Regions from separate parts of the Ferdinandcohnia sp. QZ13 genome, predicted to be linked through region 1. Evidence: riboswitches for the same ligand, from Rfam matches in the RefSeq annotation. Region 1 holds a riboswitch; the other holds the start of a gene.
The links. Region 1 has a riboswitch for cobalamin ahead of RGU12_RS14695 (DUF4430 domain-containing protein). Riboswitches for the same ligand answer to the same signal wherever they lie in the genome.
Positions count from the first base shown of each region.

Region 2: another riboswitch for cobalamin. It lies ahead of RGU12_RS06020 (ribonucleoside-diphosphate reductase subunit alpha); the one in region 1 lies ahead of RGU12_RS14695 (DUF4430 domain-containing protein).

Region 1 is NZ_JAVIVW010000015.1:198,594-214,825, forward strand. Features, by position in the region: gene RGU12_RS14680 (hypothetical protein) at 1-563, opposite strand, end outside; gene sigX (RNA polymerase sigma factor SigX) at 535-1,086, opposite strand; gene RGU12_RS14690 (ECF transporter S component) at 1,198-1,710, opposite strand; gene RGU12_RS14695 (DUF4430 domain-containing protein) at 1,701-2,120, opposite strand; cobalamin riboswitch at 2,275-2,489, opposite strand; gene RGU12_RS14700 (ATP-binding protein) at 2,811-4,595, opposite strand; gene RGU12_RS14705 (response regulator transcription factor) at 4,592-5,308, opposite strand; gene ccsB (c-type cytochrome biogenesis protein CcsB) at 5,498-6,670, opposite strand; gene resB (cytochrome c biogenesis protein ResB) at 6,673-8,334, opposite strand; gene resA (thiol-disulfide oxidoreductase ResA) at 8,348-8,878, opposite strand; gene rluB (23S rRNA pseudouridine(2605) synthase RluB) at 9,010-9,744, opposite strand; gene RGU12_RS14730 (spore maturation protein) at 9,874-10,407, opposite strand; gene RGU12_RS14735 (nucleoside recognition domain-containing protein) at 10,404-11,003, opposite strand; gene RGU12_RS14740 (D-alanyl-D-alanine carboxypeptidase family protein) at 11,006-12,151, opposite strand; gene RGU12_RS14745 (superoxide dismutase) at 12,939-13,808, opposite strand; gene RGU12_RS14750 (DUF2935 domain-containing protein) at 14,018-14,830, shown strand; gene RGU12_RS14755 (hypothetical protein) at 14,875-15,321, opposite strand; gene scpB (SMC-Scp complex subunit ScpB) at 15,366-15,956, opposite strand; gene RGU12_RS14765 (segregation/condensation protein A) at 15,943-16,232, opposite strand, start outside.
Region 2 is NZ_JAVIVW010000001.1:1,237,045-1,253,276, reverse strand. Features, by position in the region: gene RGU12_RS06060 (3-oxoacyl-ACP synthase) at 1-909, shown strand, start outside; gene phaZ (intracellular short-chain-length polyhydroxyalkanoate depolymerase) at 900-1,811, shown strand; gene fabG (3-oxoacyl-ACP reductase FabG) at 1,808-2,545, shown strand; gene RGU12_RS06045 (acyl-CoA synthetase) at 3,232-4,734, shown strand; gene RGU12_RS06040 (5'-nucleotidase C-terminal domain-containing protein) at 4,994-10,093, shown strand; gene RGU12_RS06035 (GNAT family N-acetyltransferase) at 10,243-10,782, shown strand; gene RGU12_RS06030 (VOC family protein) at 10,820-11,230, opposite strand; gene RGU12_RS06025 (GNAT family N-acetyltransferase) at 11,383-11,892, shown strand; cobalamin riboswitch at 11,990-12,187, shown strand; gene RGU12_RS06020 (ribonucleoside-diphosphate reductase subunit alpha) at 12,335-14,614, shown strand; gene RGU12_RS06015 (ribonucleotide-diphosphate reductase subunit beta) at 14,628-15,674, shown strand; gene RGU12_RS06010 (flavodoxin domain-containing protein) at 15,677-16,132, shown strand; gene RGU12_RS06005 (DUF2269 family protein) at 16,150-16,232, opposite strand, start outside.

The DNA of each region.
Region 1 (16,232 bases):
GCATTTTGACGAATAAATTCATTTACCTGTGGAATGTTCTTTTGCCATTGTTCTACAACATCCTGGCCATCTGATTCAACAATAATTGATACGATGGTAGGAAACATGACACCACCTAAATATACCCCATATGTTAATAGTACTTGATTTTCTCCTACACTATTTACTGCATAGTTCTGGATAGGTTGTTCCTCTGAAGAAAAAATCTCCACCTCATCATCTGCTTTTGGCTCGTCAGCTTCTTGTAAAGTGCTGAATGATTCATCATTTGAAGTTTCTTCTTTATTCTCCATCGCAATACTGCTTTTTTCTCGCGCCATTTCAGCAGAGTCGGAGCTTGAACTATTCATATTATCTATGAAAGAAGGAGCTAAGATGAATAACAGAAGCGCTGCTGCCACAGATGCAATAGTAGGAACCATCCAAACCTTTTTCTTTTGCTTATTCATTTTAAGGGTTATATTTTGATAAATTTCTTGTGGTTTTCGATTGTCTTTGATTCTTGGCATTTGCGATAGCATCTGCTCTAGTTGTTCATCGTTCCACTCTGATTTTTTCATCATCTACACCCTCCTTTATACCAGATTCTTCCATATATGTCTTTAAAACCTTAAGTGCTCTATGTTGGGTTGTTTTTACCTTACTTTCTGTCCATCCTAGAGCTTCAGCGGTCTCAGCAATCGAAAGAGATTGAATATAACGTAAAATTAAGACCATACGTTGATCAGTCGTACAGCGTTCTAAACACCGGTACATCATCTGTACTTGCTCATTTTGTAAGGCTATTTCTTCTGGAAGTGGAGCAAAATCTTTTACCTCTTGGCGGCTCCAATCAAAGGAATCCATAATTCTTTGTTTCCAGCCTTTTTGTTTTCGAAATGAATCAATCGCAACATGTCTTGCAATTGAAAATAGCCATGTCTTTTCACTACTTTTTCCTTCGAATCTATCATATGATTTTAAAACTCTTATATAAACTTCCTGAACGAGATCTTCAGCCAGTTCACGATTTTTTACCATATAAAATAAGAAGGAGAAGACATCGTGATGATACTTTTCATATAGTTCCTCAAATAAGGAATCCATTTTGCAAATCCTCCCGTTCATTTCATTAGTCGAATGTTATTTAAAAAAGTTACACTCCCAATATAGTATGTTTTCATAAAAAAAGGAAGAATATTTTGGAAATATTCTTCCTTACTTTGCGATTGTTACATTTTTCAAGAATAATAGTCTTAAAATGGGGTACAGGATAAGAAAAAACACTCCGTTCCCGATTGCATGACTCATGTCAAATGGTAGTCCGGCTATGTAATAAGCAAAAAACTTACCGGAGAACAAATAAAGTGGAATTGAAATTACAAGTCCAAAGAGGAAACCACAAAACACTGCATAAATAACTAGGACCACAACCGGTATTCTGTCGCGATATTTACGTAATGCTCCACTTATTAAACCAATGATCCCCCATGCAAAGATTTGCCCAACTGTCCATAAGCCCATCCCCATCACAAGGTTGGATAATACCGAGCTTAATACAGCTACAATTACTCCATAAATTGGTCCTAAAAACAAGCTTGCTATGATAATAATAGCAGTCGTTGGCTGAACATTTGGGAGGAATGTAAACATAATTCGCCCAACAACCGATAATGCGATTAACATTGATAGGAACGTTAGGTTTTTAACAGATAAATTCATTATTCCCATGTTTGTAAATCGAATTCAAACTTATCTTCTGGCTCTACTTCGATATCTTTTGCTCCTACCATTGCATCCTCACCATTTACGGAAATATGCCAATAGGTTTTCTCTTCATTATTTGCTGCAACTCCACTAATGCTACTAATAAAACCAGCTTCATCAGCTTCGATTTCAAAGTTTTCTAGCATTATTTCCATTAAAGTCGTTTCTTTTCCTTCCTCAATTTCAAGTTCTTTTTCTTCGATGATTTCTTCTCCGTTGTTTTTCGAGATCACGACAGTTACGATTTCAGCTTTTTCTTCTTTATTAACTGTTTCTGATGCATTGTTATTGTTTGTAGAATCGTTCGTGAATTGTTCATTGCTACATCCAAATAATAATCCCAATGATAGTAATGCAAATAATAATTTTTTCATTTTCTAGCTCCCCTTTGTGTTAGATAGTTTATATATGTGCTAAGCACGAAATACCAAAAGAAAAAGCCCACCACAACGGGTGAGCTTTGTTAATTATATGGAAAAATACAAAAAAGCATAAAGCTTTATTGTTAATTCCCACACCCCGAAGAATTAAATACGATCGAATTAGGCAGGTCTACTGACTTTAGCTTCTTTCTACTCTGAGCCCTTCCCATATGATGAACAGCATTTGACAGCCATCCATTCATACAGTGGTTCTTCTCATTTCGTCCACTTTTACAGTTGCGGGGGCAGTTCTGGATTCACACCAGATTCCCTTTTAAGTCTTTGAGTTGATGTTAAAAAATCCGGTTAAAATGACACATCGAATTTCTTCATTGGCTAGCTTTTCCGTTCCTCACGTATTAACTACATACGCTCCGGTACTCAAAGCTTCACCGCCTCGAACTTTCGACGCACAGGATGTGCTAATGCCGGCGACGCCACAGGACGTGGCGTTTTTAGCCGGCGTGGTCCTTTTCATCCGCCATTTTAATCAATATTTAAGAATGATAACATCATCCTCAGACACCTATAATTCTGATTTCTTATTAAATTTTATTAACTTCTTTATATTACTAAAAGGATATTTCGATTACAAGGAAAATGTTTCTTATGGAACAAGAATCTTCGTCACAATCTTTCATATTACTCACTTTTTCGAGGAATAATGAATGTAAAAGTTGTTCCTTCCCCAAGCTTACTATGGACAGAAATATTTCCATTGTGAGCACCGATAATATTTTTTACGATTGCAAGTCCTAAACCTGTCCCTGATTTTCCTCTTGTTCTCGCTTTATCCGCCTTATAAAAACGTTCAAATACAAACGGTAGATCTTCTTCAGGAATTCCAGACCCTGTATCCCTGATATCCACTTTAATGGATGTTTCTTGTCCTGTTACATGTACCTCGACCCTACCATTTTCATCGGTATGTCTTATCGCGTTATCAATTAAATTTGTAAATACCTGCTCAATCCGATCAGGGTCCATGTAAATTTCACCGATATCTTCTTCTTTTGTTGCAGTTAAAGTAATAAAATTATCCTTAGCTAAGCCTTGGAATTTTCGAATCACTCGATTGATAAAGGAATCAAAATCAACATTTTCTTTATTCAAGGTAATATGACCTGATTGCATCCTCGCAATGTCCAATAGTTCGTTAACAAGTCGGCCCATACGTAGTGACTCATCGTAGATAACCTTGGTGATTTCTTTCCTCTCTTCTTCAGAGCTTGCAATATCATCCATAATCGCTTCACTATAACCCTGTAGCATAGCGATCGGTGTTCTTAATTCGTGTGAAACATTTGCGATAAAGTCCTCGCGAAGTTTATCCAATCGTCTTTCTTCTGTCATATCACGAAGTACCGCAACGGCCCCCCTAATATATGTTTGATTATAGAGTGGACTCATCAAAATAACCCAGGTTCTGCCTTGAAGGCTTATTTCAATAAATTGTTCCTTTTCGAAAGAAACCGCACGTTGAAAAAGATCTTTAACTTCTGGCGGAAGCTCCTCACCAACATCCTGATACATACCTTGTTGATAGTACCAAGCCTGAAGGAAGCGTTCAGCAGGTGGATTTGTAATTAAAATCGTTCCATCCCGATTTAACGTAATGACACCATCTGCCATACTATTTAATATACTTGCAAGCTGCTCCTTTTCTTGATTAAGAGCATTCATATTGTATTTTAATTGCCTTCCCATTTGGTTAAGCGCCAATCCTAAAGCACCAATTTCGTCATGAGTAAGAATAGGAACCTTCGTATCGAATTTTCCTTTTGCAACTTCAGTAGCTGCCTCCCTCATTTTACGTAACGGTGCTGTTATTCGAGTCAATAAGAAAAACGCAAAAACCGTCGTAAGAACAATTCCTATTCCCGCTGCTAAAATAATAAATTGGGTTGTATGTTGGGTTGTCTGCTGCACAACATCTAATGATTGATAAAGAAACACCGCACCCTTCTGATCATTTTCGATATGGAGTGGGGCCCCGACGACAAATAACTCTCGGTTTTGATTATTTATATTATCTGTTTCTGGAAGAATAAGCTTTTTACTCTTGTTTTGATCCTTTGAAATAACGAGTTTAAGATCCGGATCCTCTATTAATAGGCTAACAGGAATATTTGCGAGTGACTTCCGATCGGGTGAGACCCAATAGGTGTTTTTATCTGCTACAATTATGACCTTTGTTTCGTCATTCACAAGCTCCCATGCAAGGGTTCGGGCAATATCTTTATCCTCATGCTGTTCCATTATAACTGCGATATTTGCTGCTAGTTGGGTTAAATTTCGTTCTGCTTCTTGAATATGATAATTTTCAAAGTACTCCATGAATAACACGGTTAAAACAAATAGTACAAAGGAAAACAATAAAAGAATGGTTGCCCATAGTTTTCCTACAACACTTCGCCAAAATTTCATTCCTGGCCAACCTCAAATTTATAACCAACACCCCATACAGTGACAATCATTTTTGCAGCATCCTGAGACACTTTATTTAATTTTTCACGCAAACGCTTAACATGAGTATCTACCGTACGTAAGTCACCAAAAAATTCGTAGTGCCATACTTCCTTTAATAGCTGCTCACGGTCAAATACCTTGTCAGGTGATTTTGCTAGGAAACATAATAGTTCATATTCCTTAGGTGTTAACCCTACCTCTTTTCCGTCTGCAGTGACACGATGTGCGTCATTATCAATTGTTAGATGTGGGAATACGATTACATCCTTGGCGGTTGTTTCGGTTTCTAGGTAGGTTGTAAGAGAAGCTCTTCTTAATAAAGCTTTCACACGTAAAACAACCTCTCTCGGACTAAAAGGTTTTACGATATAATCATCTGTTCCAACTTCAAATCCTTGAACGCGGTTCACTTCTTCACCTTTTGCAGTTAGCATAATGATTGGAGTTGATTTCTTTTCTCGCAACTCCCGACATACTTCAATACCGTCTTTTCCTGGCATCATGAGATCTAATAAAATTAGGTCATATTCGTTTTTTAATGCCTTTTCTAAGGCAACATCTCCATTGTCTGCTTCCTCTATTACATAATTTTCTCTCTCTAAATACATTTTAAGTAAACGACGAATTCTCTCTTCATCATCGACTATTAAAATTTTTGCTTCTTTTTCCATTTTGTTATTCCTCCATTTTCTTTCAGAAAGAATATTTCTATACATCTCTATCGTACATAAAATTTTCATAATTTGCTATAACATATATCACACTAGTCTTCAAAAGCTGTCGAAAAGTCGAAATTCTGACACAAAACAGAGGCTTTATACGTAAAAAGCCTTCATCTGATGATGAAGACTTTTTATTTGTTATGCGTATGAATGTAAACCAGCAATAACTAGGTTTACAAAAATCGTATTAAACATAATAATGAAGAATCCAACGACCGCAAGCCAAGCAGATTTTTCACCATGCCAGCCTTTTGAAAGTCTTAAGTGTAAGAATGCTGCATAAAAGAGCCATGTGATAAGTGCCCATACTTCTTTTGGATCCCAGCCCCAGAAACGCGTCCAGGCAATTTGTGCCCAAATCATTGCAAAGATTAACGCTCCTAGAGTAAAAATTGGAAATCCGATTGCAACTGATCGGTACCCAATTTCATCAACTAAATCTAAATTTAATTTTCTAGTTAATGGTTGTAATGCCGCACCAATTCGTTTACGTAAAATTAAACGGATTAATCCGTATAGAATCGAACCTGAAATAATTGACCAAAGAAGAGTGTTTACTTTTCTAGCACTTAATAATGCAGGTAATTCAATACCACTTGAAAACTTTCCGTCTGTTAATAATTCGCCTTCATTAGGTACGACCAATGCAGGTAACTTATACACCATCTCGGCATTTACGCCTTCTTTATCTACCCATGAAAAAACGGATTCATATTTCATTGTTCCAAAAGCAGTTGTAATTGCCACGAAGCCTACAACAACAACAAGTACATACATAATAAATTCCAGCCAAAATGTTTTCTTACTTTTTACAGTTTGATCAACAACCTTTAAAAGATAAAGGATTCCTGCTACGAAGCTAATGGAAAGAATAGCTTGACCTAACGCAGCTGTCGTAACATGAATTTGAAGCCAATGACTTTGCAAAGCAGGAATTAAAGGAGAGATTTCCCTTGTAAACATACTGCCATATGCAATTACTAATAATGCAATTGGTAGAGTAAAAAGACCTAATATGCTTGTTTTATATATAAAGTAAATGATGATGAATGCAAGAACTAACATCATTCCAAAAAACGTAATAAATTCAAATAAATTACTTACAGGCGCATGTCCTGCTGCAATCCACCGAGTAAAAAAATAGCCTACTTGTGCAGCAAATCCAATAATGGTGATAATAATTCCGAACTGAGACCAGCGGTTATACCCATTTGTGCTTTTCTTGTCTCTAATTGCGCCACCAAAGACAAAGGTTGCTACAAGATAGAGAATAAAAGCGGCAAATAGAAGATTTGAACTTAATTCTGCCATTTTTACCCCTCCTTATTTTCCTTATTTTTCGCATCAACTTGATCTATAGGTTCCGAAATTCCAGTGTCTGCTAGAAAATAACGTATCTCATTCTTCAAGCCAAACCAGTTTTTATTTGTATGTCCTGCAACGATAACCTCGTTATTTTTCCGTTGAATCCAGATTCTACGATGATGCCAGTATGAACCCTGAATAACTCCGATCATAAAGATTGCTCCTCCAACTGCTAGGATCCATAGTGTAAAATCTCTTCTAACGGTTAAGCCAGAAACATTCTTCATTTCAATTCCAGCAAAAGCCATCTTGTATTTATTATCGCCCATAGGTTCTATATTTTGCTGAATTGCAACAAAGCTAATTTCTCCGTCAGGTTTATCTGGAGCATACATTTTAAATACAAATGCCGGGTTATTAGGAATCTTTGTTTTAGTAGCAGGTTCGCCTTTATCATTAAAATAAAAATCAGGAAAGTAGCTTGCAAGCTCAATTGAATACCCATTTCCTAAATCATATTTTTCCTGTGGGTCTCTCAAATTAATCGTGATTGTTCCAAAATCTTCATTCGTCCCTTTGTCAATCATCTCAAAAGACATTGTACTAAATTCGTTTAGTTTATAATCAACTTGATAGAATGCATAATGATCATGTTTTAATGGCTCATTCACGCGAATTTCATGAGATTTAACTTTTTTTAATTCTGGTTCAACTCCCGGGATGATCTCATCTGTACGTTCATATAACGTAACATCTGTTTGATAATTCTTAACTACCATTCCATTCCCGGCAAGCTCAATCGCATCGTCAAAAACTTCTTTTTCTTTACCTTTCTCGTAAACTTCTACAATAAAACGTTCGCTCTCTAAATAATATTTTCCATGTGTTCCTGGAACACTTGCGGTTTCACCTTCGCGAATCCAAAGTACCTCATCTACATACATTCCAGGTACAAAGCGAAGCATCGCACCAATTAGAAAGATAATCAGTCCACAATGGTTAACATATGGACCCCATCTTGAGAAACGACCCTTTTCTGCTAAGATGTTTCCATTTTCTTCACGGACAGAATAATGTTTCTTTTTTAATTTTTGCTTAACAGTTTCAAAGTCCTGATCTATATTCTCAACCGTGTTTTTACCGTATACACGCTGTCTTTTCAAGAAACTTTCATGGCGTGTAACACCTTGCTTTTTCAATGCTTTATATAGAGGCACTACACGGTCGATACTACAAATAATTAAGGAAATACCGAGCATTGCGATCAGAATCATATACCACCATGATCCATAAAGGTTATGGAAACCTAATTGATAATATAATCTTCCGGTTATTCCATATTCTTGTTCATAGAACTCAGCCGGCGTCATGGTTGGCGGTATGTATAATTCCTGAGGATAAATCGTCCCAAGTGCTGAAGCAATTAAAAGCACAACGATGATCCAAATTCCTACTTTCACCGAAGAAAAGAAATTCCAAATTTTATCAACAATCGTTTTATTATAGGTTTGAGAGCGTCTTGCGCTACCTTCATACCTCATATCAAGTAGTTTCTTTTTCTCTTTATCATCCTGGTTTATTTCTTCACTTTGAACAGGTTTTCCACAAGCCTCACAAAAAATTGTCCCATGTGGGTTCACATGCCCACATTCACATTTAACATTTTCCATAAAAAATAACTCCCTATGGCTTTATTTGCTCCATATAATCTCGTACCATTTTGCTAGTCATCTCACCAGTAATTATCTTAACAACTTTTCCGTCCTTATCAATCAACAAAGTTGTTGGCAATGGGTCAATTCCATAGGCATTTAGCAACTGGTTTCCCTTATCGATCGCAACAGGAAATGATAAATCGTATTTTTTGATAAAGTTATTAACACTGAATTTAGGTTCACCAACATTGATGGCGATTACCTCAACTCCTTGATCCTTATATTCCTGATAATAAGTATCAATATATGGGAATTCCCTTTGACATGGCTCACACCATGTTCCCCAGAAGTTTAAAAACACACCTTTTTCTCCTCTATACTCTGACAAATGGTGTTCGTTCCCATTCAAGTCTGTAACGACAAAATCTGGCGCCATATCCCCAACTGCAACCTTATCCTTACTCGTAAAGAAATTGATATACAATGTATAGACGAGCGCAGCGGCGAGAAGTAACAATATGATCGTACGAATAACTAATCGTCGCTTTTTCTTATCCATTTAAGATCTCCCTTTGTATAAGATGAAATATGTACTTTCTTTGCCATTATAGCACTTTCTAATATTATGACATTGCAAACATTTTGAAGGTTATGTGACAATTGAGAATCATTATTGGTAAGCTTTAAAATCTACAACCGATTATCCTTCGTGCTTGCTAAAGCTCTCAATTGCTTAACCTCGTGTGGAAGCAATTCTCTGAACTCACCAGTATGTAGACCTTGAAGAGTTAAAAAGCCAAATCTTTCTCTTTTTAACTTCATTACTTGATGTCCAATCGCTTCAAACATTCTTTTCACCTGTCGATTTCTTCCCTCATGAATGCTAATCTCGATAATAGACGTTTGTTTACGCTTATCCATTGAAATAAGCTTAACTCTAGCAGGGGCAGTCATTCCATCCTCTAGCTTAATGCCTCTTTCTAATTGACGTAGTTTTTCCTTAGGTGGAATACCCTTAATCTTTGCCACGTATACCTTCTCAATCTCATATTTTGGATGCATGAGGAGATTTGCAAACTCACCATCATTCGTTAACAACAGCAATCCAGATGTGTCGTAATCTAGTCTTCCAACCGGATAAATACGTTCTCTAATTTCTGGAAAGAAGTCCGTTACAACCTTTCTCCCTTTATCATCGCTCACACTCGAAATCACTGAACGTGGTTTATAAAATAAAAAATAAACAGGCTCTTCCCTTTCTAATGGAATGCCGCTTACCTCAATTTTATCATTTGAGCTAACCTTAATCCCTAGCTCCTTCACAACTTTTCCATTTACCTTAACTTGGCCTGCAACTATGAGCTCCTCGGCTTTTCTCCTTGAAGCTACACCTGCATGTGCAATTACTTTTTGTAGACGTTCCATCTATGCTCACCCCTTAAACATCTTACTTGTTTCTCAGTATTTGTACAAGATAAAAACATTCTTTAGTATGTCCATTCGAGAAGTTTCCTAAAAAACTCAAAAAAGAAAAACACGCGATAATTGCGTGTTTTATGATCCAAATATGAAAGTAACTACAACGACACTAACGATTATCCCTAATAAATCCGCTAATAGACCGACCTTCAGGGCATCACCCATTTTTTTAATTCCGACTGCTCCGAAATAGACGGTCAGAACATAAAGGGTAGTGTCAGTGCTTCCTTGCATGATGGATGCAAGTCTACCAATAAAGGAGTCAGGTCCATATGTGGCAATTAAATCTGTAGTCATGCCTAAGGCAGCTGTTCCAGACAGCGTCCTTATTAAAGCCAACGGAGCAATTTCTGCCGGGAAACCAACGAATTCCAATCCTGGTCTAATGAGATTAATGAAGAAATCCATTGCACCGGATGCCCTGAAAATTGAAATCGAAACTAACATTCCTATTAAAAATGGCATAATTGAAAAGGCAATTTTTATTCCTTCCTTACCACCTTCTACAAATGTTTCATAAGTTGGAATTCGTTTTGCAGTTCCATACAAGAGTATAAATCCAATAATTACTGGGATTAGCCAGAGTGAAATGGTGTTAATGATGTTCATTTTTCAACGCCACCCTTCTTCACTCTTCGATGATAAAAATAACGGTCAATTAATACCGCACCAATTGCTGAAATTAAGGTTACGATAAGAGTTGGACCTACTATATCTGTTGGGTTTGTAGATTCATAGGTCATCCTAATTGCAATGACTGTAGTAGGAACAAGCGTTACACTTGCTGTATTAATTGCTAGAAAAGTAACCATTGAGCGACTTGCGGAGGTTTTCCCGCCATTAAGCACTTTTAGTTGCTCCATCGCTTTAATTCCCATTGGTGTAGCAGCATTGCCAAGTCCAAACATATTCGCAATCATGTTTGAAAGCATATACCCCATTGCCGGATGGTCGACTGGCACCTCAGGAAACAAGCGCCTAACAAGAGGTCGAAATAATTTGGACAGTTTTTCTAATAAGCCTGCCTCTTGTGCAATTCTCATCAGTCCTAACCAGAAAACAAGCACACTTATTAAGCCTATACAAATAGTGACTGCTTCTGAAGCTCCCTTAAAAATTGCTTCATTTACCTCGTCCATCGTTCCGTTTACGCTTGCAAAGATAATCCCGATAATTGTCATAGCTACCCATATAATATTTACCATCGTCATTTAACCCCTAAAATTACTAAAAAAATACTTTTCAGTGTTTCCCAAAATGTTACCTTTGGTCTGTCTACATTGCCATTATCAAAATAGATAGGCATTTCCTCTATTGTCTTGTCACCAAGATTAACAGTAAGTGTACCCACTATATCAGGGACATTTTCTGGTTTCCGCCATTCCCGATTTTCAGGTTCAAGCAATTCAACATCAATCTTAATCTCTTTTTTCTCTTCTGAGGTCAAGGGATACATAAAATCATGATCGACAAACACTTTACCTTTATAAAAACTGCTGTCTGTTTGCAGATAACCTTCCTCTACAACCTTAACTAAATCATACCTTTCAAATGCTCGGTTAAACATATTCATATGATCATTCCAGTCATCAGAAGCATTAATTGTGACAGCAATTAAATCAATTCCATCCTTTGAAGCTGTTGAAACTAAGGTACGTTTTGCACGCTTTGTATACCCTGTTTTTCCACCTGTGCTATATGGATAAAGCTTTGTTAAAAGCTTATTTTTATTTCTCCAAACACGATCCCACTTTTCAGTCGGATTCGGTGCGCGGTGTACTTTTGTACCGGCAATCTCCCTATATTTTTCATTCATCATCGCATATCTTGTTAAAATCGCCATATCATACGCCGATGAAAAATGATTTTCATGATCATCCAATCCATGGGGGTTTGCAAATTCTGTATTTTGCATACCTATTTCTGCTGCCTTTTGATTCATCATAAAAACAAAGCCTTCTACACTACCACCTACATGTTCAGCAATAGCTACTGCAGAATCATTACCTGAACGTAACATTAGTCCATAGACCAAATCTTCAAGCTTTATTTGCTCGTTTGGTTTCAGGTATAAAGAAGAACCTTCTGTACGCACTGCTTTATTACTTACTTTTACCATTTCATTCAGTTTTCCTGATTCAATGGCGATAATGGCCGTCATGATTTTTGTTATACTAGCAATTCTCATTCGTTGATGGGCGTTTTTTTCAAACAAAATTCTACCAGACTCTTGCTCTATTAAGATCGCACCTTTTGCGCTAACAGTAAGTGCACTCGCTTTTTGAGGAAGGAAGCCTATGAGAATCATAACAATGATGATAAGTGAAATAAATCTTTTGTGGAATAATGTCATTCGATCCCCGTCCCTTTTGCCGTTTTGTAAAAGTGTATGCAGAACATGTCCACCTATATGAATAAAATATGTACAAACATTGAAAATCGCTAAGCGCGCAGCCTTAGGCGACAAGCATAAGACGAGCGCTAACAGAAGGTGCCTTTTACCTTCTGAAGCGATCGGCTTAGACCAGAGAGCCGATCGCTCCTGGAGCTAGACATCAAATTTTTGATCGGAAAAGAACACTTTTCACCAACAGAACAAAAGCGTAAGCGCCTTGTGAGAGGAACATCGACTAACTTGCCACGTCCTGTGGCAAAGTCGATGTCAGCACTGTTTCCCTAATTTTATCCAATGCGGGGATGATAACATAGTTTGCAGGTTCGCATTTCCCTAATTTTATCCACATGCGGGGTAGATACCTTATTTTGCGTGTTTGCTTTTTCCTAATTTTATCCATATGAAAGGGTGATAACCCGGTTTGCGGGTTCACCTTTTCCTGATTTTATCCATATGCGGGGATAATAACACAGTTTGCAGGTTCGCATTTTCCTAAATTTATCCATATGAAAGGGTGATAACCCGGTTTGCCAGTTCACCTCCTGTGCAAGTCCGACAAGCATAGGAAAAGCCGGCAAAAAGGATGTATTTTATCCTTCTTGACAGATTGCCTTATGCCTTCGAGGGGCTAGGAACTGAATTTGGACTCGGATACACCCATTAAACGTTATCCTTAACGATACCTTTTAAATTTTATAATCCACAAAAAAACTGACCAAGGCCAGGTCAGTACCTAAAAAAGTAGTTAATATTCCTTCCATTGAAGTTTAGATGCTTCATTAAATCGGTGTTCAACTTCATCCCAATTTATGATATTCCACCAATTTTTCACATAGTCTGCACGAACATTTTTATACTGAAGATAATAGGCATGTTCCCAAACATCTAGAACAAGTAATGGAATAGTATCCCATTGGGTCATAAATTGATGACGTTCCGCCTGTAGGATTTCTAAGTGACCAGCCCTTGGTGACCATACTAATATAGCCCAACCTACGCCTTCCACCTTATTCGCAGCTTCACTGAAATGTCTCTTAAAGACTTCAAAGCTGCCAAAATCCCTATTAATCTGGCGTAGTAATTCGCGACCTGGCATTCCTCCACCCTTTGGCTTCATCACATTCCAAAAAATCGTATGCAAATAATGACCTGAACCATGAAATGCAGCTTCTCTTTCCCAATGCTTCAGTAAGTCATAATCACCAGTGTCACGAGCCTTTTCCATCATTTTCTCAGCCTTGTTTAACCCGTCCACATAGCTCTTATGATGCTTATCATGATGGAGTATCATGATTTCCCTTGAGATATAAGGCTCTAATGCATCATATTCATATGGGAGCGGTGGCAATTTATGCTGGCCAATTCCCACTCGTCTTGTCTCTTGTAATTCCTCATCAGCTTGTTCTGCAAATCGTAAACTAGTACGATAAAGGTTCTCTACCTCAGCCTTCAATTCTAGTACATTAGTTGGCGTTCCCTTTCCAACTGCATCAAGGAAATTTGAAAACTTTAATAGTTCCAATTGAAGGTTTTCATTCCGTTCATTTTCAAATTGACTTTTCAATTCCAAAAACCATCTTTTCACATCTTCCACATACTTTTCAGGGCTTCCCATCCTAATCCTCCCTCGTTTTTAATCGTCAATATCGTATGCGTTTACCCCAGTTTCGTGACTTACACATAAAGAATTAAAACGGATGATTCACCCATCATTCCTTTTCTACATACAGATACTGTAGAAAACTTGGCGAATGCCCATTTTTATTTGAATTGGAAAACCGTTTGTATTGTTACGTATGGATATATATTGGGAGGTATGAAAAGGTGAATCGTTCATTTCAGGAGGAAGCCTTATTTGAAATTCAGTTTTGGATGCAGGTTCTAGGTGACCATAGTCGATTTATACACGATTCTTTGGCACCGAGTGAAAAAGAAAGAATTACAAAATCACAACAATTTATCACCGTATTTGATCGTTTATTGCATTCAACAAGAGAACCATTACAACCAAATCAAATGACTACCATTATCCAAGAGGGAAGAACTGCCGCAGAACAACTTCGCAAGTTAAAATTGGATATTATTAAAAATCAGTTAGTCGGGAAAGTAAAAATCAGTCTTTCTCCTTCTTTTATTAATCATATGGTCAATGAATTAGAGGAATGGTTACGTGTATCTAGCTTTTTAGTAGAAGGTAAAAATGTACCATATACACATGCACTTCATCACCACCTTATTTGGCTTTTAGATGCCGCCGGACATGCAGGTGGAATTGTATCGAACCTAGACAGAGTTGAAAAAGAATTAATTCAAAAGAGCGAGAAATTCGTAAAGGAATGGGAAGAGTTTTACCTAAAAGCCGTTGAAATGGTTGGTTTTTTACGTACAAGTCAATATGAATTCCCTGCACTTTCCCGATTTAATAATGATGTAGAAATCGAAATGAAAATCTTTAAAGGCTTCTTGGAAGAATTGGAAGAAATGGAATTAAATAAAGAAATTTTAGGGGTCCTTACTCCCCTCATGGCCGACCATATGGCAAGGGAAGAATGCTATTATTTAATCAAATTAGCGCAAGCCACAAAAGAGACCAATCCACCTAATTGTGACCCGACAAAGCCTCGTGTTCAAGAATAAAAGAGAACCCCAATTGCGTAAATTCTTCAATTGGGGTTCGATTGTTATGTTTGTTGAATAAATTCTATTGGTGATTTTAATTCATAGCCATTTTTGTGATGGAGATGTGTAAATATTTCTTTTAGTCTATCAAAATGAAGCCCCTTAAAATGTTCTTCAAATTGGTTTTGCTCATTTAAATATACACGTTTACGATGACGATACTCAGGATTCTTAAGCAAGCATACTAGAGCTACAAGATCTTTGAAATAAACATCATTTGTATCAATTTTATAAACTGGGTCTTCGGTAAAAGGAGTAAATGATGTAAATTGTTCTTCGAAATAACGCAAATAAAGTATCTGTAAAGTCCTTTCCTCTCCATCTACCACATATGTTACTTCAGATTGGTTAAAAAAGTCCTCAAACGTATTTTTTAACGTTTTTTCAAGTTCAAATCCACTACATTGTTTAATTAACACATTTCCACCCCACTCGCCACGATTTTCCAAATAGATTATCTACATATTACCATATATAGCATAGTGCAGGTGAACTAATTTGAATCTTCTATCGTTTCTTGAAATCTATCAAAGAAGAGGTCTGCCTCCTCCTGAACGAACTGTTCATCTACTTTTTCAGGAAGTGGAGGCAATTCTTCCAATGTCTTTAATCCAAAATACTCTAAGAAATCTTTTGTTGTGCCATATAAAATAGCTCTTCCTGTACCTTCAACACGCCCGACCTCTTTAATCAAAACTTTTGCCATTAAGGTATGAATCGGTCTTTCCGTCTTCACCCCACGAATTTCTTCGATTTCTGCACGAGTAATTGGCTGACGATAAGCAATAATCGCAAGTGTCTCTAATGCAGCCTGTGATAATGAGGTCGAAGTGGGTGATTCTACTAGTTTTTTCAAATAACCGGCATGTTCTTTTTTTGTCGTTAGTTGATAAGTACCAGCAACCTCAACTAGATTTATGCCCCGACCAGTTTTACTATAATCGTTCTTTAATTCTCCTACAATGTCCAAAACAGTGCTCTCACTTATTTCTAAAACCATTGCCATTTGTTTTAATGTCAACCCTTCGTCTCCGGCTGCAAACAGCAACCCTTCGACAATGGCTTTCCAATCAGCTAATTTCATTACTAAAATCCCTTTCCATACTCGATATATAAATTTCTGAAAAATTGTTCTGCTGTTCAATAAATACAGCATTTTTCTTCATTAATTCAAGAAGTGCAAGGAATGTCACAACAATATGGTTTTTATCATGATATGGAAAAAGCTCTGTGAATTTCTTTTTTCCACGGTAGCCCTTTAATTCATTAATAATTTCTTCCATCCTTTTTTCGATGGGTATTTCTTGTCTTGTAATTCTTGTTGATAAAGGCTTCTGCAATTTTTTACGACGCATAAGCT
Region 2 (16,232 bases), on a different contig from region 1:
GGTATTTTGAAGAAACCGATTCCTGGACCAGATGACCATACATGTGAAATGGGGATAAAAGCAGCAAGAAAAGCCATCAAGAAGGCAAACATCGACCCAATGGAAATTGATTTAATCATCTATATCGGGGAAGAGCACAAGGAATATCCTTTGTGGACAGCAGCCATTAAGATGCAACAGGAGCTCGGCGCCTCGAATGCGTGGGGCTTTGATGTGGCAATGAGATGTGGAACGACAATAATGGCGATAAAGGTAGCAAAGGATTTGATGAAAGCAGATGACTCCATAAAAACGGTATTACTAGCGGGTGGCTACCGAAATGTCGATTTTATTGATTACGAGAATCCTAGAACTCGCTTTATGTATAATTTGGGAGCGGGTGGCGGTGCCATCCTGCTACGAAAAGGTATAGCCACGAACAATGTACTTGAAAGTCATGTTATAACAGATGGTGCATTTTCTGAGGATGTCGTAGTAGTTGCAGGTGGTACAAAGAACCCGATGACAAAGGAAGCGCTAGAACAAAAATTAAATATGCTTGATGTTCTTGATCCAGAAGGGATGAAACAGCGACTTGAAGAAAAGTCGATGCAAAACTTTCTTCAGGTAATTCGAACAGCTGTACAAAAAAGCGGGTATACCGAAGCAGATATTGACTACTTAGGCATTCTTCACATGAAAAAGTCAGCTCATGATTATGTGTTAAATGAGTTAGGTCTTACCCAGGACCAATCCATTTATCTGAATGAATTCGGACATATAGGTCAGATTGATCAGATACTTTCTATGGAATTGGCGGAAAAAAAAGGTAAAATAAAAGAAGGAGATCTTGTTGTTCTAGTAAGTGCCGGTATTGGATATGCATGGGGTGCCACGACAATTAAATGGGGGGACTGTGAATGTCTGTAATTGAACTGAAAACTGTTAATCTCGCAAATGGGGAAACATTGGGCTACAGGGAACGTGAAGGAGGAGAAAAAAAAGTTCTACTTATTCATGGGAACATGTCGTCATCTAAACATTGGGATGTTGTCATCGAAAATCTTGATAGCGATTACAAGGTTTATGCGGTGGATATGAGAGGCTTTGGTATTTCAACCTACCATAAACCGGTACAATCGATTAAGGATTTCTCAGATGATATTAAACTATTTGTTGATGAATTAGGATTATCAGATTTTGTTATTGCTGGTTGGTCAACAGGTGGAGCCGTAGGAATGCAGTTTGTAGCTGACCATCCAGGACTTTGTTCAAAATTAGTGTTACTTGCATCCGCATCAACAAGAGGTTTTCCAATCTTTGGCTTAGGTGCCGACGGACAATTGGACTTTTCAAACCGTTTGAAGACAATGGAAGATATTCATTGTGATCTAGCACGAACAATCCCAATTCAAACAGCCTACGACAATCGAGATAAAGAAGTCCTGAAAGCAATCTGGAATGCTGCTATATACACTAAAATTCAGCCTGAAGAGGCTCATTACGATGAGTACTTAGAGGATATGATGACTCAACGGAATCTTGCTGATGTCTATTATTCACTAAATACGTTCAACATCAGCCATCACCACAATGGGTTAACAGAAGGAACAGGACAGGTTGATGATATCACAATCCCAGTCTTAGTATTACGTGGGGATCGAGATTATGTGGTAGTTGAAAGTATGGCAAAGGAAATTATGGAGGATTTAGGAGATAACGCTACATTTATTGAACTTGAAGATTGTGGACATTCTCCATTAATTGATAACTTAGAGCTATTGTTAAAACATATGCATGAATTTATCGGAAAAAAGGAGCCAGCAAAATGAGATTAAAGGATAAGGTGGCAATCATTACTGGAGCAGCAAATGGGTTAGGACTAGAAGCCGCTATCACATTTGTACGTGAAGGTGCGAAGGTTGCTTTAACAGACTATGACACAACGGGAGCAGAGAGAGCAAAAGAACTGAAAGAACAAGGTGCAGATGTTGAATTTTTTCAGGTCGATGTAGCAAACAGAGAAAGCGTTGATGAAATGGTTTCCGCTGTAATGGAGCGATTTGGCAAGATTGATATTTTAATAAATAATGCAGGGATTACTCGGGATGCAATGCTGACAAAGCTTTCTCAGGAGGATTTTCAAAAGGTTATTGACGTAAATTTAACAGGTGTTTTTAATTGCACTCAAGCTGTCGTTCCCCATATGATTGCAAACGGAAAAGGGAAAATTGTCAGTACCTCTTCTGTAACGGGTGTGTACGGGAATGTTGGTCAAACCAATTATGCGGCATCAAAGGCGGCAGTAGTCGGAATGACGAAAACATGGGCGAAAGAACTTGGAAGAAAAGGGATTAATGTCAATGCAGTTGTGCCAGGATTTATCGAAACAGGGATGGTTGCATCCGTTCCTGAAAAGGTCATCAATCAAATGAAAATGATGATTCCTCTGCAAAGGCTCGGAAAGCCTTCAGATATTGCCAATGCATATTTATTTTTATCTTCCGATGAATCAGATTACGTAAACGGAACAACCCTACATGTTGATGGTGGAATAATGATGTGATTCAACTAGGAGCTGATTAAGGCTCCTATTTTTTTGCCTAAAGAAGTTTTTTGTTCAAGGACATAATTAGAAAGATGCATAGGGGAAATGTCTTTGAGGGATTAGATGAGAGACAAAAACAAGCGAGTCTCTGTGGTGAAACATCTTTGATAATCTATCTCAAAGACCAAGTGTAAGGACTTTTTAAACGAACTGTCCCTGATTGCTAATCTCGAAGACAAACCGACGTAAAAAAATGAATGAATTGTCTCTGATAGCCCATCTCGAAGACAAATCGACGTAAAAAATGAATGAACTGTCTCTGACAGCCCATCTCGAAGACAAACCGACGTAAAAAAATGAATGAACTGTCTCTGATAGTCCATCTCGAAGACAAACCAAAGTGAAAAATGGAATGAACTGTCTCTGATAGCCCATCTCGAAGACAAATCGAAGTAAAAAAATGAATGAACTGTCTCTGATAGCCTATCTCGAAGACAATCTGACATGAAAAATGGAATGAACTGTCTTTGATAGGCTATCTCAGAGACAAACCGAAGTAAAAAAATGAATGAATTGTCTCTGAATGGCCCACTTCAAAGAAAACCGTAAATACTATTCCCACACCCATAACCTAATGTAACTTCTATGTAACTACTAACTTCTATAGTAAGAATAGAATTAAGTAGACGTAAGGAGAGATAGTTGTGAGGTGGGAACTGGATTGGATCGCAAATCGGGCTCGACTATCACCTGATTCGATTGCTGTTGTAGATGGAGAGACGGGGAGCCGCTTTACATTTCAAGAATTAAATAAACGAGCGGAAAACATCGCCTATTATTTCAAAACAATTGGAATTAAAAAGGGAGATCGGATTGCACTCCTATCCCCGAATGATATTTGTTATTTCGATTTGTTGTTTGCATGTGGAAAAATCGGGGCAATTTTTGTACCGCTAAATTGGCGTTTATCAAGTGAAGAAATAGATTATATCCTTTCAAATTCATCACCAGAATTAATAGCATTTTCTAGTAATTTGGAGGGCTTATTACGGGACAAATCATCTAAAGAAATCATAAACATTAATTCAGAGAAGTATCATCAAATTGCGAGTGAAACAAGTATTTCATATGTGCAAGAGGAAATGGTTCAAGAAGATGATGCCTTAGCGATTATTTATACTGGTGGAACAACAGGTAAACCAAAGGGAGTGGTTCTATCCCATCGATCGATCATGTGGAATGGATTAAATACAATCGTGAGCTGGAATTTATCAGCAGAAGATGTGACATTAACGTATATGCCGATGTTCCATACGGGTGGACTCAATGCCTTATCCATTCCGATTTTAATGATGGGTGGCAAGGTTGTACTAGCGAATAATTTTGAGCCTAACCGAGCGATTCAGATAATCAATCAAGAGGGCTGCACGGTCGTGTTACTTGTTCCAACGATGTATCATATGATGGTTAACACACCATCCTTCAAGGATGTAAAATTCCCAACCATGCATACTTTCTTATCGGGTGGAGCTCCGTGCCCGCTAGAAATTTATCAGGCTTTTGAAGAAAAGGGATTATCCTTTAAAGAAGGATATGGCCTTACAGAGGCTGGTCCTAACAATTTCTTTATTGACCCTAAAATTTCAAGATTTCGAAGGGGATCTGTTGGGAAGGCGATGTTTTATAATGATGTGAAAATCATGACTTCAGATGGAAGAGAAGCTAAGGCTGGAGAAGTAGGAGAGCTTTTAATTCGTGGAAAGCATGTATTCCATCAATACTGGAATAATCAAGACGCTACTAAAGAAGCGTATCATGATGGATGGCTCCTTACTGGTGATTTAGCAAAATGTGATGAGGAAGGCTATCACTATATTGTTGGTCGAAAGAAAGAAATGATCATTACTGGTGGGGAAAATGTCTATCCTTTAGAGGTAGAACAATGCATTAGTAAGCATCCAGCCATCAACGAAGTTGCTGTGATTGGTGTTCCGCATCATAAATGGGGAGAAATGGTAATTGCTGTAGTTTCGTTAATGCCAGACCAACATGTGTCTAATCTGGAATTAAAGGAGTTTTGTCAAGCAAAAATAGGTAAATACAAAGTTCCGAAAGAGTTTATCTTTGTAGAAGAAATACCAAAAACACATGTTGGAAAGATAGATAAGAACCATTTACAAAAAACATATGAAAATTTAGTTGGATGAAAAAATGAAATGCAAAAAACGACTACTAGTTAAATTAGTAGTCGTTTTTTTGTGTTAATCAATTTATATACTAATATAAAATAAATAGTAAAAAAATACTAACATTAAATAGTGACTTTTTACCTATTGTTCGTGTTTTATAGGTAAAATAGGTTAAAGTTTTGTTTATTTTTCGTAAATTATATTGACCTATATTTACTTTGCTATTATCCTGTAGGCGAACCAATTTCTACTAATTAATAAGTGAGGGGAGAACGCTGTGAAAAAAGTCATAGTGAAAAAATTACTATCGATCTTATTTGTGTTTAGTTTAATAGTACCTACTACACTATTAAACTTTGCACCTGCTGTAAGTGCGGCAGAAGCAACAGCCGAAGATCTATTTATTTCAGAGTATATTGAGGGGAGTAGTTTTAATAAAGCGATTGAGCTTTATAATGGGACAGGCTCTGATGTTGCTTTATCAGCATACACACTAGAACTATATTCAAATGGAGCCAGTGTAGCTGGTACAACTTTGAAACTTTCAGGAACTCTAGTAAGTGGAGATGTCTATGTAATTGCAAATCCAAGTGCAGCTCCGGAAATAATTGCAGTTACGGATATAAAACATGGTGTCGCAAATTTCAATGGAGATGACGCTCTTGTTTTAAAGAAAAATGGTGAAATTATTGATTCATTTGGACAAGTAGGACATGACCCGGGTACTAATTGGGGCGGTGTGACTTCAGATAACACTCTCGTAAGAAAAGATTCAATCCTCACTGGGGATAAGGTACATGATGATGCTTTTGATCCTTCTATTGAATGGGACATACATCCTAAGGATACATTTTCATTTTTAGGTTCTCACAAAGCTGGAGGAAATGTAGATCCAGACCCAGAACAACCAACCGTAATCAGCATTGCTGAAGCACGTGCTCAAGGTACGGGTTCAGCAACAGTTAAAGGAATTGTAACAGCAACATTAAAAAATACGATTCACATTCAAGATGACACGGCGGCAATTGCTGTTCGTCCAACGTCCTTAGATGCTCAACTTGGCGATGAAATCACTGTAAGTGGTTCATTACAAGATTATCGAGGGCTATTACAACTAGATTCAGCAACACTAATTGAAAAAACGGAAGGTAAAGGCGAACCTGCACCGATTGAATTGGCAGGGGCAAATGTTAATGAAGAAAACGAATCTAAATTAGCAGTTGTCAAAAATGTTGAACTTGTAAAAGTTAATGAAGGCAGTGGTTGGGCAAATTACACTGCTAAAGCTGAAGATGGTACAGAGTTCTTAGTACGTGATGAAAAAGGTACATTGTTACTTTCTGTTGGAACCACATACGATTCGATAACTGGTATCGTTCAACAATTCGACCAAGATTATCAGATCATTCCTCGTGGACAAGCAGATATAATTGAGGATGCATCAAAAGTTCAATCAGTAAATGCATCTCATCCTTCAGGTACCATTCCTACAGGAACGCAAATAACATTATTTACTACAACTGAAGGTGCAGACATTTACTATACAACCGATGGAACTGAACCAACAGTTGAGAATGGTCGAAAGTACAGCGAACCGATTACTATTGACCAAGATTTAACAATCAAAGCTATTGCTGTTAAAGAAGGCCTAACAGCTAGTGAAGTTAAAGAATTTACTTATAAAGTATACGAACTTGAAAATATCAATATCCATGATATCCAAGGAGAAGCTCACGAATCTCCACTTAAAGGTCAAACTGTTGAAAATGTTAAAGGTATCGTTACGTATACCTACAAAATCGGAAGCGGAAACTACTTTCATATGCAAACTCCAGATGACCAAAAGGATGATAATCCAAAGACGTCTGAAGGGATTGTCGTTTATACAGGGAACAAAGCAAATGTAAAAGTTGGTAATCTAGTAAGTGTAACAGGTACAGTTGATGAGTACCATATCGACGGCTACAGTAATACAAAAAGTGATACTGACCTACCAGTCACTCAAATTAATGCAAGAGATGATCGTGGCGGTGTAGTAACACTCATTGAGGAAACAGTTGAATTACCTCAACCAATTGAAATTACAAGCGAAAACTTACCAAACGAAGTAATCGATAATGATAGCTTTGCTGAGTTTGATCCAGAAGAAGATGCAATTGATTTCTGGGAAAGCATTGAAGGTATGCTTGTTGAAGTAGGAACCGTGAAGGCTGTTGCCCCTCAGGAACATGGAGATTTAATTACTGTTCTTGAAAATAGACAAACTGATACAATCCATGGTGGCGTTTTATTTACTAAAGACAATGCTAATGCGGATCGTATTCAATTTAAAATGTACGATAACAATGCTGCACGAGATTTCAAAGTAGCAACAGGAGACAAATTTACTGGCCCTATTACAGGTGTCGTAAACTACGGTTTCCAAAATTATAAGATTTATGTTGATTTAGCAGATATGCAATCAAAACATGTTGAAGGGAATACAAAACCTGAGACAACAACAATTGTTAAAGAAGAAGATAAGCTAACGATTGCGTCTTATAATCTGGAAAACTTTTCAAATAATATAAAAGAAACATCAAATGATAAAGCACAGAAACTAGCAAGAGCATTTGTTCAAGATATGGAAAGTCCCGATATAATCGGGGTAACTGAAGTTCAAGATAATAATGGTCAAGATGCAGGTAATTCAGCTGCAAATGAAAGTTATGAACGTCTAATTCAAGCAATTGTTGATGCAGGCGGTCCTGTTTATGAATATTTAAACATTGATCCTATTTATAATGCAGATGGTGGAGCACCAAATGCCAATATCCGTGTTGGATTCTTATATAATCCAGAACGAGTTTCTTTACCAGAAGGAATTCCAGCCGGTGATGCTACAACTGCAGTTGGATATGAAAATGGTAAATTAACACATAACCCTGGACGTATTGATCCTACAAATCCTGCATTTGATAACAGCCGAAAACCATTAGCAGCACAATTTACCTTCCAAGGTGAAGATGTTGTTGTGATCGCAAACCATTGGAACTCTAAATCCGGAGACACTCCTTTATTCGGTTCAACACAACCACCTGTATATGGTAGTGAGGATCAGCGTAAACAAATCGCAAATGTAGTTTATAACTTTGTTGAAGAAATAAAAGCTGAAAATCCGGATGCAAATATCGTATCTGTTGGTGACTATAATGATTTTCAATTCTCTGATTCTATGAAAATATTTGAGGGCGAATTGATGACCAACATGATTAACCATGTTGAACAAAGTGACCGTTACACATACTTGTTCCAGGGTAACTCACAAGTTTTAGATCATATTGTGGTATCAAATAACTTAGTACCAAGAACTAAGATTGATATTTTACACATCAATGCGGACTTTACCGATATGGCCGGACGTGCAAGTGACCATGACCCAGTAATGGTACAAGTAGATTTAAAAGACAAGAAAGACAATTACGACCTAACTGTTATGCATACAAATGATACACACGCAGCCCTAGATAATATGCCTAAAACAGTCACTGCGGTGAAAGAAGAAAGAGCCAAAGATCCAAATGCACTTCTTTTACATGCAGGAGATGCATTTACAGGAACTTTGTATTTCAACGAATTCCAAGGTGCAGCAGACTTAGCCATGATGAACTTGATGGGCTTTGATGCGATGACCTTTGGTAACCATGAATTTGATTTAGGATCTTCAGCTGAAGGTCATCAAAAATTAGTCGAATTTATCCAAGGTGCCACATTCCCATTTGTGAGTGCCAATGCTGACTTCTCGAAGGATGCTAAATTCGCTGGAATTTTCAATGATTCTATCGAAGCAGAATTTAATAATGGCCAAATTTACAATGGTATTATCAAAGAGATAAACGGTGAAAAAGTGGGTATCTTTGGTTTAACAACAGAGGAAACAGCCGATATCTCAAGTCCAGGTTCGATTGAATTTGAAAACTATCTTGAGGAAGCTGAAAATGCTGTAGCAGCTTTTGAAGCACAAGGTGTTAACAAGATTATTGCATTAACCCACATTGGATATGACGATAATGCAGCGGTAGACAACGATTTAATCCTTGCTGAAGAAGTAGAAGGTATTGACGTAATTGTTGGTGGGCACAGCCATACAACATTATCTAAGCCTGTGGTTGTTGCAAAAGACGAAACACCAACAGTAATCGTTCAAACAGGTAATGCGAACAGTAACCTGGGGGTTCTAAATGTTGAATTTGATGAAAATGGTGTAGTAGTAGCCCATGATGGTGGTTTAGTTGCTATTGGCAATCAAGTGGATGATCCTGAAGCTGCCGAGATATTAGCACCATTTAAAGCGCGCGTTGATGAGGTAGCTCAAGAGGAAATTGGTGTAGAAGCTCCGATTGAATTAGAAAACCCTCGTACAAATGGTGATAATACAAAACCAAGCGTACGTAAAAACGAAACAATTCTTGGTAACTTGATTACAGATGGTATGCTGACAAAAGCAAGAGAATTCACTGGTGAAAATGTCGTAATGGCGCTACAAAACGGTGGTGGTATCCGTTCAGCTATTAATGCCGGCCCAATCACTGTTGGTGAGGTTATCTCAGTTCTTCCTTTTGGGAATACATTGGCAACGATGGAATTAACAGGAGCTGAGCTAAAAGAAGCGTTTGAAATTTCTTTGGGTAAATATCCAGGAGAGAATGGTGGCTTCTTACATGTGGCAGGAGGTAAGGTAGAATTCGATTCTTCCAAACCAGCTGGGGAACGTGTAGTTGAAGTTTACATTAAAGATTCCAATAATAAGCTTGTTGCAGTTAATGATGGTACAACGTACATCATTGCAACAAATGCATTCACAGCTAAAGGTGGAGATGGCTATGATGTATTTGCAAAGGCTTATGAAGAAGGTCGTGTAACGGATCTTGGACTTTCCGATTGGGAAAACTTCCGTGACCATTTAATAAACATTGGTAGTCAAGGAATTCCAACTGAAATTGAAGGTAGAATTGTTGATATTCTTACAACACCAGGTGAAGAACCAGAAGAACCTCAAGTTGTTGTTGTTACTCCAGAGGTTGAGCGAGGGAACAAGTATGTTGTAACAGCAAATGATTTAGGTGATTTAACAGATGGAGCTACTGTTAGAGTAGAAGTACCTGAAAAGAAAAATACCATTTTTGTATCATTGAGTTCTGAAGCTGTTACAAAGCTTAAAGAAGCAAATGCAACATTAGTAATTTCTAATACTGCTGTTGAACTTCAAGTTCCTGCAGCTGAATTGCCTGATGGTGAAATAGAAATTAAAGTGCAAAAAAACAATCGTAAGGGTGCATTAGATGCTTATGATTTCGCATTGAAATCCAAAGGTAAAGGATTTCAAACGATCAAATAAAAACTATTGATGAAGCCATAGAACTTGTTTCTATGGCTTTTATAATGGGAACTACTCGGAAACATATATATCCGAAAGAATGTTTGAAAAAGGAAATCGATGAGAAATGTTGAATTACTAAAGTAGTCGATAATTAAGGGGTATTTCATATGATTACATATAATCTACTAAAAGGAAAAAAGGTTGAACTTGTAAGATTTAAGGATGATGATGTTCCAACAATTGTGAGTTGGTATGAAGATCAGGAGTTTCTTAGAAATTTAGATACATTACCATCTTTTCCAAAACATCCTTCTGATTTCAAGGAGTGGGTCGAGCAGAAAAATGAAAAAGCATTCGTGTTTGGAATTAAAGAGCTAGATACAGAAAAATTAGTGGGCTTTGTCGACATTGATAGTATTATTTGGCCACATCGAAATGCATGGCTCGCCATTGCAATTGGTGGAGATGGTAACCGGAATCGAGGGCTAGGACATGAAGCAATGCAGCTTGTGTTAGATTTTGCATTTCAGGAATTAAATCTGCACAGAGTCCAATTAACCGTATTTCAATACAATGAAAGAGCCATCGCCTTATATGAAAAACTGGGCTTTGTCAGGGAAGGAACATCTAGGGAGTTCCTAGAGCGAGACGGCAAACGTTTTGATATGTACTTTTATGGTCTGTTAAAACACGAATGGAAAAAATAAATGGAAATCCCCCTGAAGTTTGGGGGGACTTTCACATTTACTGTTTTTCAAAGTTTAAATCCCAAATAATCCCGAATGGATCTTTTACTTTTGCATATTTGGCTCCCCAGAAGGTATCCTGCAACTCCATAAATACTGTTCCTTTTTCCTTCAAATCATTAAACGTTTTCGAAATTTCTTCTTCACTTTCGAATTCGATTACAAGCGAGATGTTGTTTCCGAAATGAACTGTTTGGTCTGGAGAATCGTCCGAAACCATTAATAAGAAGTCATTCTTTTTAAATTTACCATGGATGAGTCGATCGTTCGCCCAATCTTGGTTTTCATAACCTGCTTTAGCATATGTTTGAACATCCAAAATTTCCCCTTCAAATATTTCCTTGTAGTAGTCCAAAGCTTCTCTTGCATTTCCGTTAAACATTAAATAAGGTGTTGCTTGTCCTTTCATACACAAAACACTCCTTTTAAAATTTCGTATGCGCTACACTATGTTTTCTATTTCCTAAAGAAGTCATACGTTTTTGTATATTTTTTCCTTAAGTATCATTATAATTAAGTAAAATAAAAAACACAAGAACAAATGTTCTTAGGAGGGGTAATGTGAATATTAGAAAACTTATACCAGAGGATGCAGAGGACTATTGGAAACTACGATTAAAAGCATTAACAACTAATCCGGATGCCTTTTTAGTCACATATGATGAGGCAATAAAAAAGGAAGATCCAATAGGAGAATACAAGAAAAGCTTTCTATCTGAAGATATCATAACGATTGGTGCATTTGAAGAAGCCCAAATAGTCGGTATGGTAACGCTAGTAAGGGAAACACGTCAAAAAATCAGGCACAGGGCTAATATTGTAGCAATGTTTGTTGATGATGAAAAAAGAGGGAAGGGAATTGCAAAAGCTTTGCTAACTGAAGCGATTAAGGTGGCTGAAAATATCTCTGAAATTGAGCAACTTTATTTAACTGTGGATGCTGAAAATAAACCAGCAAAGGAACTGTACAAAAAATTAGGATTTGAAACTTTTGCTGTTGATAAAAAAGCAATGAAATACAATGGACAATATCGTGGCGAAGAACATATGGTATTATTTCTCGAGAAATAATTTGTCAAAATTTGTCTTGCTAAAAGTGTAGTATTCACTTATTATTAATTTTATAGCATATATTGATAGAATTTCAGCTTTAATAACTACATATTGTGTTTTGCCTTGAGAGAAAGATGCCGTGTAGGCTTAATAGGGAATATGGTGAAAATCCAGAACTGCCCCCGCAACTGTAAATGCTGACGAAATGGACAGGCCACTGTATAAGATAGCTTCAAAGGAGGTACTTATATGGGAAGGGTTCAAAGTAGAGGGATGCATAAGTCAGGAGACCTGTCTTTTCTTAAGATGTTTCACCTTCTTCGGGGATTGGGAAGATGAAACGGTGGCGACAGGTGGGCTTTATATTTATGCTCTCTTGATGTTATCGTTTCATCCGCTCAATTTGACCTGAGCGGATTTTTTCTGTTTAACGAGAAAATAGATAAGGGAGAGAAATAAATTGAAAATCACAACACTAGGAGAATTGGATACAGTTCTACACTCGCTTGATTATGCTGAAAGGACCTATCAGCTTGATACAACCGAGCTAAGAAATAAACTGCAAGAAATAAATTATGAAGCAAATCAACATGCACTTTTTTATTCCCTAAATCGCATCGCCATGGATCAACCAAACTGGACTTATTTAGCGGCCAATCTATATTTAAATGAGCTCTATGAAAAAGCTGCAACGAGTCGAAAGTACAAAAGTGCCCTAAAATACGGGAGCTTTCATGAATTGATTGAAGAATTGACGAACAAAGGGATCTATTCTCATGAAATAGTAAATTCTTATTCAAAAGATGAGATTTGTGAACTAGAAAAGGTAATAGATCCTACTAAAGATCATCTATTTACATACATCGGGTTATTTTTATTGGCGGACCGATACCTTGCCAGAGACTATGAACGGAATATTTACGAACTTCCACAGGAGCGATTCATGATCATTGCGATGACATTAATGCAACATGAAAAAAGGGATGTTCGGATCGAGTACGTCAAGGAAGCCTACTGGGCATTAAGTAATTTGTATATGACTGTTGCGACCCCAACATTATCAAATGCAGGAAAAAGCTTTGGTCAGTTGTCCTCTTGTTTTATTGATACAGTTGAGGACTCACTTGATGGCATTTATTTAAATAACTGGGATATTGCTAGATTATCAAAAGATGGAGGTGGAATCGGTGTCTATTACGGGAAGGTTCGTGCGCTAGGTTCCGATATAAAAAAATTCAAAGGGAATTCTTCTGGGATTGTGCCGTGGATTCGTCTAATAAATGATACAGCAGTAAGTGTTGACCAATTAGGACAACGCCAAGGAGCAATTGCTATCTATCTTGATTTATTCCATAAGGACATTATGAATGGTTTCCTAGATTTAAAAACGAATAATGGGGACGAGCGCCGTAAGGCTCATGATATTTTTACGGGAGTCTCCGTCCCAGATCTATTTATGAAAAAGCTACAAGAGAATGATGAAAATGGAAGAAGCATAGGAGAGTGGCACACCTTTTGTCCACATGAAGTAAAGCAAATCATGGGCTGGAAGGATGAAAACGGAAACCCATTAGGACTTGAAGATTTTTATGATGAAGAAGATGATAAATACTTCTCATTAAAATATATGGAAGCTGTTAACCATCCACTTTTACCACGTAAATCCTATCGAGCGATGGATATCATGGCTCGAATCATGATTGCGCAGCTAGAAACAGGAACACCGTATATGTTCTACCGTGATGAAGTCAATCGTCAAAATCCGAACAAACATCTGTTAGGAAAAGGTCGAACAGCGATTTTCTGCAGTAATTTATGTACAGAGATTGCTCAAAATATGTCAGCAACAGCAATTACTAAAGAGTATGTAGATGAAGAAGGGAATATTGTGATCATTCGAAAACCGGGTGATTTTGTGGTTTGTAATCTTTCATCTATTAATCTACCAAGGGCTGTTCAGGAAAATGTACTTGAACGATTAATTCGCATTCAAGTCAGAATGCTTGATAATGTAGTAGATTTAAATACCATTTCAGTCAAACAAGCATATATCACTAATAAAAAGTTTCGCGCGGTTGGATTAGGGACATTTGGCTGGCATCACCTTTTAGCACAAAAGGGGATTTACTGGGAATCGGAAGAAGCTGTGCAACTCGCGGATAAGTTATATGAGGACATAGCCTATAATGCCATTCAATCTTCGATGGAGCTTGCAAAGGAAAAAGGTGCCTACCCGAAATTTAAAGGATCCGAGTGGGAAACGGGAGCCTATTTTACCCGCAGAAAGTACACATCTGAACGATGGAACAAGCTTAAAGAAAATGTTTCTCAGATTGGGTTAAGGAATGGCTGGCTGATGGCGGTTGCTCCCAATTCATCGACAGCTAAAATTGGTGGCTCTACTGATGGGATTGATCCAATTTATGCAGTCGAGTATGCAGAGGAGAAAAAGAATTTTAAGTTTAAAGTCACTGCACCAGATATTAACCATAGAACCTATGAATTTTACCGAAAAGCACGTCATGAAGTGGATCAAATTTGGAGCATCAAACAAAACGCAGCACGTCAGCGTCATATTGACCAGGGGATTAGCTTTAATCTGTATGTCAGACATGATATTAAAGCAAAGGACCTCTTACAGCTCCATTTAGAGGCATGGAGACAAGGGTTAAAAACGACTTATTATGTCAGAAGTACGTCGCAAGCAGAAATTGAAGAATGTGAACTATGCCACAGTTAAGGGGGACAAACTAATGACAATCAATCAGCCATTAACAAAAATAAAATTATTTAATCCGGATTTTCCGAATAAATCAACAGGAATCATTAACGGAGAAACCTCGGGTTTATTGAATTGGAATGATATTGCCTATCCACAAATGTATACTCTGTATCAAACCTTGCTTTCGAATTTTTGGAAAGCGCAAGAAATTAATATGCAGGATGATATCAAGCAATGGGACCAATTAAGCCTTACTGAAAAGGATGTATTTTTACGAATAAACACTCAGCTCGCTTCACTAGATAGTTTGCAAACACCTACAATGAACCAGGTCATGGACTATGTAACGGATTCCAGTTTTAAAGCTATTTTCGCGGTGATATCACAGCAGGAAGCTGTTCATAATGAATCCTATTCGTATATTCTGAGTTCACTGGTGCCATTACAAGAACAAAAGGAACGCTTTAATCAGGCGAAGGAAGATCCGATTGTTCGAAAAAGAAATCAAGTAATTCTTGAGGCTTACGAAGGATTCAGGGAGCATTCGACCCCAGAAAATTTGTTTAAACTGGCGATCAATTCAATTAACCTAGAAGGAATCTATTTTTATGCGGGCTTTGCCTTTTTCTATAATCTTGCGAGACAACAAAAGATGCTAAAAACGAGTACAATGATTAGCTATATTCAGAGGGATGAAATGCAGCATGCTTATTTCATTGCACAATTTGTACGAATTCTTTTATCAGAAAACCCGGAACTAAACACCGAGGAAAACAAGGATTATGTGTTTAAGGCAATTGGACAGGCAGTGGAGCTAGAAAAAGAATGGGCACGCTATATTTTGAAAGATATTGATGGAATTGATTTAAAAGAATTTGAAGGATATGTTGAATATCTTGCTAATAAAAGGCTTCGCCAGCTTGGGTTCCCGAATTTATATGAAGAGAGGGAGAACCCGATGCCGTGGATTCAGGTGTTTAGTGATGAGATGATGAATGATACCAAATCGGATTTCTTCGAACAAAAATCACGAACCTATACCAAGGTTTCCCAATCCAATGGGTTTGATGAGCTATAAATATGAAGGTTGCGATTGTGTATACATCGATTACTGGGAATACAGAGGAAGCGATGAATATCATTTGGAAGTATATGAGTAGTTACACTAGCAAATGCTATGTCTATGAGGTAGAACATTTCCCTTTTTATGAATTGGAAACATATGATGCGATTATCATAGGTACCTATACTTGGGGAAATGGGGATGTTCCGCACGAAATGATTCCTCTTTATCGTTCATTTGAGAACAGTACAAGCAAGGATATGGTAACAGGTGTATTTGGCACCGGTGACCAATGCTATCCCCATTTTTGTGGGGCAGTTGATGAGTTTCGCGATATGCTTTATGTGCATTCAAACTTAGCAGCAACTTTAAAAATTGAATTAATGCCTCAGCATATTGATGAACATCGCTTTGAGCGCTTTGTTGAGGTTGTCATGGAGAGGGTAAAGAGTAAAAAGGGTATCACTGTGTAGTGTTACCCTTTTTACTCTTACAAAGGTTTCCATATCATTAAAATGAACAGAAGAACACCGAATGCGGTAGCGAAATAAAATTGATTACTGATTTTCGAGA